DNA from 2 places in the Ewingella sp. S1.OA.A_B6 genome. Region 1 is predicted to be linked to the other one. Evidence: predicted binding sites of a transcription regulator. Region 1 holds the regulator's gene; the other holds the start of a gene.
The links. Region 1 encodes PurR, which represses purine synthesis genes. Its sites were predicted from a motif close to CANGCAAACGTTTGCNTG; they were not measured.
Positions count from the first base shown of each region.

Region 1 (4,779 bases):
CTTACTCGCGAAAGAGAGTAAACCAATCGCATTAAGCGCTGCACATAAAAAAAGATATCAACATGCGCAACAGACTGCGATGACCAAGCTGATGCATCAGGTCGGCAAACCCTATCGCTGGGGTGGAACCTCACCGAATACCGGTTTCGATTGCAGTGGTTTAGTGTATTACGCGTACAAAGATCTGATTCGTATCAAAATGCCTCGTACTGCCAACGAAATGTACCATCTTCGTGATGCGGCACCGGTCAAACGTGGCGAGCTGGAAAGTGGCGATTTAGTCTTCTTTAGAATTAATAATCGCGGTGCGGCAGATCACGTAGGTGTTTATGTTGGCAACGGTAAATTCATTCAGTCTCCGCGTACAGGTGAAGAGATCAAAATCACCTCACTGGGCCAAGATTACTGGCAAAATCACTACGTAGGAGCGCGTCGGGTTATGACGCCTAAAACGATTCGTTAAGTCAGTGGTTACGCTAATCAGCGATGAATAGCATTTAACGAAACGTTTATGAAACTTCAGACTGCAAAATAAAAGGGCGTTTCCTGTAACAGGAATCGCCCTTTTATTTTGTTTTTCACTCACCACGTATAAAGTGCAACTACTTCAGTTCATTACTGCTGTAAAACTGAAAGCAACAATCACTGCCAGTGCGCCGACCACAGTAATGAGAGCAAATTTCAAATTGGTATCCATTAAAACCCCTTTCGGATCAAATGTGGCTTTATCATAAGCCATACAGTTTGTGTGCCAACGCATTTTCTCACAGTTTTGTTTTAAAATCTCGTGATCATCCTCCAGGTTATAAAGACTTTTTACTTCCCCTTTAGTCAGATATAAGAGAAAATTAGCGGTTACCACGCTGCGTGCGGGTAGATTCATTCCGATGCTCTTTTCAGACGGTTGTACTTCTCTGAAAAACCCACCAAAGATTTGACTGCTCATCCACACTTCAGCAGTCAAATCCACGCAGGCAAACGATTAACATAATGCTAACGTGCTGAAGCACGTTAGACAGGAGTCATTCTTTTCATGGCAACGATAAAAGATGTCGCAAAACGGGCTGGCGTTTCCACCACAACCGTGTCGCACGTCATCAATAAAACACGTTTCGTCGCCGAAGAAACTAAAGCCGCCGTGCAGGTTGCGATTAAAGAACTGCACTATTCACCCAGCGCGGTGGCGCGTAGCCTCAAGGTCAACAACACTAAATCCATCGGTTTGCTCGCGACATCCAGCGAAGCACCCTATTTTGCCGAAGTGATCGAAGCGGTTGAGAACAGTTGCTATGCCAAAGGCTACACGCTGATTTTGTGTAACTCGCACAACAATCTCGATAAGCAGCAGGCGTATCTGTCGATGCTGGCACAAAAGCGTGTGGATGGTCTGTTGGTGATGTGCGCAGAGTATCCTGATGCCCTGCTCGACATGCTCGAAGAGTACCGTTCGATTCCGATGGTCGTGATGGACTGGGGCGAAGCGCGCAAAAACTTTACCGACAGCATTATTGATAATGCCTTTGCAGGCGGTTATATGGCCGGGCGCTATCTGATTGAGCGCGGCCATCGTGATATTGGCGTGATCCCAGGACAACTGGCCCGTAACACCGGTGGTGGCCGTTTCCAGGGCTTCGTTAAAGCACTGAACGAGGCCAATATTCCGCTACGTGAAGAGTGGGTGGTTCAGGGCGACTTTGAGCCGGAGTCCGGCTACCAGGCAATGCACAAAATTCTGATGCAGAAGCAGCGTCCGACGGCAGTATTCTGCGGGGGGGACGTCATGGCTATGGGTGCTATTTGCGCTGCCGATGAAATGGGCCTGCGGGTGCCCCAGGATATTTCTGTGATCGGGTATGATAACGTGCGCAATGCCCGCTATTTTTCTCCCGCACTCACCACTATCCATCAGCCAAAAGAGCGTCTGGGCGAGATGGCATTTACGATGCTGCTGGATCGCATTATCAGCAAGCGTGAAGAGTCGCAAACCATCGAAGTTCATCCAAAACTGATTGAGCGTCGCTCAGTAGCCGATGGACCTTACCGCGATTATCGCCGTTAGTTCCGATCATTTCGGCTCTTCCAACCCGTAACACCTGCACTTTTGCAGGTGTTTTTAATTGCGCAACCACTCCTGATTGAGGGTTGCCGTATCGCCCAGGTAATCCAGAAGCCATGCAAGAGATGGAGACTGATTACTTTGGTCCCAGGTCAGGCAACAGGCACTCTCAGGAAAAGCGGTTGCCAGCGTCAACACGCTGAGTTTCTGTTGCACTATCCATGTTTCAACCAGATGCACAGGCATCATACCCACACACAGACCTTCACGCAGGCAGTCCATGGCGCAGGTCCAGTCGGGAACCACTAAGCGGCGCTGATTATCCAGCGTCCAGGTATCCCGCTTAGGTAGGTTCCGCGAGGTGTCTTCAATGCACAGAGCCGGATAAGCGCGGAGTTGCTCGTCAATAAGTGGCGCTGTCAATGCCGCCAGAGGATGACCCGGGCTGACGACACAGTGCCAGTCCATAAAACCCATATCCCGAAAGCTGAAACGTCCGCCGGTGGGGACGGCGCGCGTTGCACCGATGGCCACATCCGCACGCCCATCCACCAAGGCATCCCACACGCCGTTAAACACTTCTGAGTGGATAATCAACTCGGTATCGGGAAAGGTTCGATAGAAATCAGTAATAAGACGCCTTAATCGGTCCGGTTTGACAATGCGGTCTACCGCGACATTTAGCTGCCCTCGCCAACCATTGGCAACTTGTTGGCATTGACGCCGCGTGGCTATCATTTTTTTGATAAGCAGGCGCGCCTCTTCAACGAAAACTTGACCTGCGGCAGTCAGTTCCACATCGCGATGACGCCTTTCAAACAGCGGCACGGCCAGCCACTGCTCCAATTGACGAACGGTATAGCTGACAGCAGAAGGCACTCGGTGCAGCTCTTGTGCCGCAGCGCTAAAACTTCCTGTACGCGCCACTGCATCGACCACTTCCAGTGAATATTCTGACCACATACTCTCCCGCCCCTTCTGCTTTCAATTTTTTTGATACAAGAGCGCAAATATTAACGTTTCACAAGGGGCAAGCCAACCTATTACACTGCGCGCCTGAGACTTCCTGCACGTTGTGCCGCTACTGATTTATTTTCGCGTAACAAACATCGCATAAAAAAGAGAAATTCATGAAACCCTCCTTCGGATTTATGCTCTACCTCGCCGGGTTGAGTATGTTGGGCTTTTTAGCCACAGATATGTACCTTCCAGCTTTCAGCACCATGCAAACCACGCTGGTCACCACGCCCGGACTAATCAGTGCCAGCCTAAGTATTTTTCTTGGTGGCTTTGCCATCGGTCAACTGCTGTGGGGGCCGCTGTCTGACAAACTCGGGCGCAGACCTGTGCTTATCGCTGGCCTGACGCTTTTCGCGCTCGGTTGTCTGGGAATGATATGGGTGGAAAATATCTATCTGCTGCTGGCACTGCGCTTTCTGCAGGCTATTGGCGTGTGTGCAGCAGCCGTAAGCTGGCAAGCACTGGTTATTGACCGCTACTCTGCCGACGTCGCCAAACGTACTTTTGCGACCATTATGCCGTTGGTCGCATTATCCCCTGCCCTTGCACCCCTTATCGGCGCATGGGTATTGAACCACTTTGACTGGGAAGCCATTTTCGCCCTGCTGCTGGCCATTGGTGTTCTGCTGTTAATTTTCTCTTTCCGCATTCGCGAAACTCAAAAATCTGCCGTTGGCCAAAAGGCCGACCGGATCAGCTTTTTCAAACTTTTAGCTTCATACGTGTTCAGCGGTAACGTACTTATTTATGCTGCTTGCTCGGCAGGATTTTTCGCCTGGCTGACCGGTTCGCCCTTTATTCTCAGCGACATGGGATATACACCAGGCATTATCGGCCTGAGTTATGTTCCTCAGACTATCGCTTTCCTGGTGGGTGGATTCGGCTGCCGCTTATTGATCAGCAGAATCGATGGCAACCGCATACTTCCCTGGTTGCTCGCAGGGTATGCGCTGAGTGTCGTCGCACTTTATCTGGTGGCAACACTCACTAACGCTTCGCTGATCACCTTACTGATCCCGTTCTGCCTGATGGCGCTGGTTAACGGTGCTTGCTACCCGATTGTTGTCGCCAACGCGTTGATGCCGTTTCCTGCCAGCACAGGCAAAGCGGCTGCGTTACAAAATACATTGCAATTAGGTTTGTGCTTTATTGCCAGCCTGTTGGTTTCTGCGTTTATTGCCTGGCCGTTACTGGCGACCGTTACCGTTATGCTGGGAACGTTGGTATTGGTTGCACTTGGCTTCATGATGGTTAAGAAAAGTGCTAAGCAGGACAATACGATGAAAGCCACAATAAAAAAGCAATTGAAAACAGTCGAAGGGAAAAATGCTAACCAACTGTCATAATAACCTTATGTGACAGTAACTTAAACAATATGCCCGCCGCGCGTGATTTGTTATTGAGAATGCGCGCAGGCGAGCCTATACTCAAAAAAACCGATAAAAATAATATTTATACAATGCTTTTTCGCAAATATTTTCTGGGTGCGGGTCGTGTGTCACGTTTTATACCAAAGTTTTTCACGCGATAGCCTCTCAGGTTGCGGGTTTTCTTCTAATTTCCTCTGTTCATAGTTGCATATCAGATAAGGCGGATTACCGTCTGTTCTCATAATGACCTGCATAAATTGCCTTGGTTTCCCCGGCAGGTTAATAAGTCAGAAGAGCAAGTGATGGAGAAGCTATGAGTTCATCGTGTATAGA
Region 1 covers NZ_JBLJFK010000001.1:764,874-769,652, reverse strand. Annotated here, with positions in the region: gene ACMV8I_RS03780 (C40 family peptidase) at 1-463, shown strand, start outside; gene cydH (cytochrome bd-I oxidase subunit CydH) at 608-946, opposite strand; gene purR (HTH-type transcriptional repressor PurR) at 1,034-2,059, shown strand; gene punR (DNA-binding transcriptional activator PunR) at 2,114-3,019, opposite strand; gene punC (purine nucleoside transporter PunC) at 3,187-4,422, shown strand; gene cfa (cyclopropane fatty acyl phospholipid synthase) at 4,760-4,779, shown strand, end outside.

Region 2 (4,779 bases), on a different contig from region 1:
TCAGCCGCTACTACACGCCCGCCATCATGCTGATGTCACTGCTGGTCATTTTGATCCCACCGCTGGCAATGGGCTTGTCATGGGAAACCTGGATTTATCGCGGGCTAACGCTGCTGTTGATCGGTTGCCCTTGTGCGTTGGTTATTTCAACTCCGGCCGCCATTACCTCAGCGCTGGCAGCGGCAACGCGCCAGGGAGCATTGATTAAAGGTGGCGCCGCGCTGGAACAGCTGGCGTTGATCCGTACCGTTGCGTTGGATAAAACCGGCACCCTGACCGAAGGTAAACCGGAGGTCACCAATGTACTGCCGCTGGATGGCGTCAGTGAAAATGAATTACTGAGTCTGGCGGCGGCGGTAGAGGCCGGTTCGCACCATCCGCTGGCATTAGCCATCATTGCCCGTGCCAAACAGAGCAATCCGCTACCGATTAATGCCCAGGACCGCCGTGCTTTGGCGGGTTCGGGTGTCGAAGGCGTGGTGTCGGGTAAAAAAATTCAGGTGCTGGCACCGAAAAATCTGGCAGACAATAGCGTGGCAGCAGAATGGCTACAGCAAATTGCCGACTGGGAATCGACAGGTAAAACTGTGGTCACGGTGCTTCAGGAAGGTAATGTCATCGGCCTGATCGCCATGCAGGACAAACTGCGTGACGACGCGGTCAGCGCTTTGGCCGAACTGAAAGCTTTAGGCATCTCGGCCGTCATGCTAACCGGAGATAATCCACGAGCCGCCAAGACCATTGCCGATCGTTTAGGCATTGATTATCGGGCCAGTTTATTACCTGCGGATAAAGTGCAGGCCGTCACCGAGCTTGCTCTGCTGAACCCGACGGCGATGGTCGGTGACGGCATCAATGACGCACCGGCAATGAAAGCCGCGCGCATAGGCATTGCGATGGGCAGTGGGACCGATGTGGCACTGGAAACGGCGGATGCGGCGTTGACTCACAACCGTCTCAGCGGGCTGGCGCAGATGATCAGTCTGTCACGGGCCACGCGAGCAAATATCCGCCAGAACATCACTATTGCACTTGGGCTTAAAGCAATTTTTCTGGTCACTACGCTGATGGGATTAACCGGGTTGTGGCTGGCGGTACTGGCCGACTCAGGTGCCACTGCGCTGGTCACCGCCAATGCGCTGAGGTTATTGCGTAATAAATCGAAGTAAGCGTTTACTGCGCTTTTACCACGCCCTTTGCCAATAAATAGCGGTACGGTAGCTGTTCTGTATCGGCTGCTAACAACGTATGTTCCATAAAACGGCAAAAACCCGGGATATCACGGGTGGTTGCCGGATCATCGGCAATCACCAGCAGGGTTTCGCCATCTTTCATTGCGCGCACCGTTTTACGAACCATCATCACCGGTTCAGGACAACGCAGGCCTAACGCATCCAGTTGATAGTCAGGATTAGAAAAGGAATCGGTCATTGGGTTTCTCAACATCTTTCGGCATCAATTGCGCGACAGTTTAACCCGTTGGTTGTCTGGTGCAACCAACGCAAACCATTGCGCTAAAATTAACCACCGGATGTGTTGCGCAAAGGGTTTGCAAACATGTACTATGCGCGCCGCTGCGGCTTCAAGTCCGCCAGGTATTTATTTGGGTTCCCTCACCCCAATTCACTAAAAAGGTCACATGTATGTATTCTTTTACTGCTCAACAGCGGTTTTCCGCGTTGGTATGGCTGTCGTTATTCCACATCGTTATCATCACGTCCAGTAACTATCTGGTGCAACTGCCGATCTCTATATTCGGTTTCCACACCACCTGGGGTGCGTTCACTTTTCCCTTCATTTTCCTGGCGACCGACCTGACCGTACGTATTTTTGGCGCACCGCTGGCCCGACGTATTATTTTGTCGGTCATGATGCCTGCGCTAATCATCTCCTATGTGATTTCTGCGCTGTTCTTTGATGCGGCGTGGCAAGGTTTTGCCACACTTGGCAGTCTGAATATTATGGTGGCGCGTATCGCTATCGCCAGCTTTATGGCTTATGTGCTGGGCCAAATCCTCGACGTTTACGTCTTTAACCGCCTGCGGCAGATGCGCAACTGGTGGGTGGCGCCTGCCGCCGCCATGTTCCTTGGCAACATCAGCGATACCCTGTCATTCTTCTTTATCGCTTTCTATAAAAGCAGTAACGCGTTTATGGCAAATAACTGGGTGGAGATCGCCTTAGTGGACTATACATTCAAGCTACTGATATGCCTCGTGTTCTTCCTGCCGATGTACGGTGTGCTACTCAATATGCTGTTGAAGCGTCTTTCACAAAGCGGGCATAACCCACATTTTCAGCTAGATTCTCACTAGTCCGCTGCCGTTATATTCCAGATAATTGGAGTTGCATTTAGCGCGTTAATGGGTTGCCATACGGGCAGTGAAATCAAGAATCTATACCCAAAAAATTTCGCGTTGCAGCAAGGCGGCAACCTGAAATAGGGCGGGTATATAGCGCGTTAAAATCAAAGGAAGAACTATGCGTAATTTAGTGAAATTTGCAGGTATGAGCGTGCTGATCATCGGTCTGGCGGCGTGTGATGGTAAAACCAGTGATAAAGCAGCTGATAAGGGCGCACCGGCAGCATCTGCCACTGCTGCGGCCGTGCCAGTCAGCCTGCTTGACGGTAAAGTGACTTTCTCTCTGCCGCAGGGCATGAGCGACCAGAGCGGTAAGCTGGGCAGCCAAGCCAATAATATGCACGTTTACGCTGACAGTACCGGTCAGAAAGCGGTGATTGTGATCCTGGGTGATAACACCACCGAGTCACTGGAAGTTCTGACAGCCCGCCTGCAGGATCAACAGAAAGCTCGCGACACCAATCTGCAAGTGGTGACCAATAAGTCGATTCAGATCAACGGCCAGACCCTGCAACAGTACGACAGCGTGATCTCTTCTGCCGGTCAGAAAGCTTACTCCTCGATTGTTCTGGGTAAAGTGGACAGCCACCTGCTAACCTTGCAGATCACCTTGCCTGCGGATAATCAGCAGCAGGCGCAAACTGATGCAGAAGCGATCATAAATACGCTTAAAATTCAGTGATCCTTTTCAGTTAAGTATTTCAAAGCGGGGGCTCTCCCCGCTTTTTCATTTCTGATCCATTCCTGATGCGTCCTGACACACTAAATCCGCGCTCTCTCCATGGACTTATTCGCTCATAAACGAATATTTTCGCGCCACTCCCCCAACATACGGCAATGAAAAACCAAAAGTGTGATCACTGACGGCTAAAAGAGGTCATTACGTATTTCCAAATGTTAACCAATGCTGCAATATTCGCCTCCAATTTCATAAAAGTGTAACAATTATGTCATCTATCACAATTTACTTACGCACATACGACTAGCATAACGCTCGTTATGGAACATTTCAGTTTGATTTTATTGTCAACCGTTCACGATGAACGGCCTGACCAATGCCATTGGAGGCGTTAATGCTCAGTATCTTCAAGCCCGCAGCCCATCAGGCTCCCGTGGCAGCAGACCATGTTGATCCCTTGTACCGCCGTCTGCGCTGGCAGATCTTCATGGGGATTTTCTTCGGTTATGCCGCTTACTATCTGGTGCGTAAAAACTTCGCACTGGCCATGCCTTATTTAATCGATCAAGGCTTCTCCCGTGGCGATCTTGGTTTTGCACTGTCCGGCATTTCTATCGCTTACGGTATTTCCAAATTCATCATGGGATCGGTGTCCGACCGCTCCAACCCACGCGTATTTCTGCCCGTCGGTCTGATTCTGTCCGCTGCCGTAATGTTATTTATGGGCTTCGTGCCTTGGGCAACGTCCAGCATTGCCATCATGTTTGTACTGCTGTTCCTGTGCGGATGGTTCCAGGGAATGGGCTGGCCACCTTGCGGACGTACCATGGTGCACTGGTGGTCGCAGAAAGAACGTGGCGGTGTCGTGTCCGTATGGAACTGCGCCCATAACGTCGGCGGTGGTATTCCTCCGCTGCTGTTCCTGTTGGGCATGGCATGGTTTAACGACTGGCATGCGGCGCTGTATATGCCAGCTTTCGGTGCGATCGCACTGGCCGTTTTTGCCTTCATTACCATGCGCGACACCCCGCAGTCCTGCGGTTTGCCGCCAATTGAAGAGTACAAAAACGACTACCCACCAGATTACGTAAAAGAGTCAGCCGAGCAGGAACTGACCGCTAAACAGATCTTCATGCAGTACATTCTGCCGAACAAACTGCTGTGGTATATCGCCATCGCCAACGTGTTCGTTTATCTGTTGCGTTACGGCATCCTCGACTGGTCGCCAACCTACCTGAAAGAGGTGAAGCACTTCGCCCTCGACAAATCTTCATGGGCTTACTTCCTCTACGAATATGCAGGCATTCCAGGTACGCTGCTGTGTGGCTGGATGTCGGACAAAGTGTTCAAAGGTAACCGTGGCGCAACCGGCGTGTTCTTCATGGTACTGGTGACTATCGCCACCGTGGTGTACTGGCTGAACCCAGTCGGTAATCCGGGTATCGATATGGCCTGCATGATCACCATTGGCTTCCTGATTTACGGGCCGGTCATGCTGATTGGCTTACACGCTCTGGAACTGGCACCGAAGAAGGCGGCAGGAACGGCAGCTGGCTTTACCGGTCTGTTCGGTTACCTCGGCGGTTCGGTTGCGGCCAGTGCTATTGTCGGCTATACCGTTGACTACTTTGGCTGGGACGGCGGATTTATCGTGATGATTGGCGGCTGTGTGCTGGCGGTGATTTTGCTGGTGATTGTTATGCTGAGTGAAAACAAGCACAAAGCACAATTAGCGAA
Region 2 covers NZ_JBLJFK010000010.1:52,425-57,203, forward strand. Annotated here, with positions in the region: gene ACMV8I_RS16515 (zinc/cadmium/mercury/lead-transporting ATPase) at 1-1,169, shown strand, start outside; gene tusA (sulfurtransferase TusA) at 1,174-1,431, opposite strand; gene ACMV8I_RS16525 (7-cyano-7-deazaguanine/7-aminomethyl-7-deazaguanine transporter) at 1,644-2,315, shown strand; gene ACMV8I_RS16530 (DcrB family lipoprotein) at 2,482-3,045, shown strand; gene glpT (glycerol-3-phosphate transporter) at 3,437-4,779, shown strand, end outside.
Region 2: a site for PurR is predicted at 1,499-1,516, ahead of tusA (sulfurtransferase TusA). Genes of this name have one in related genera too.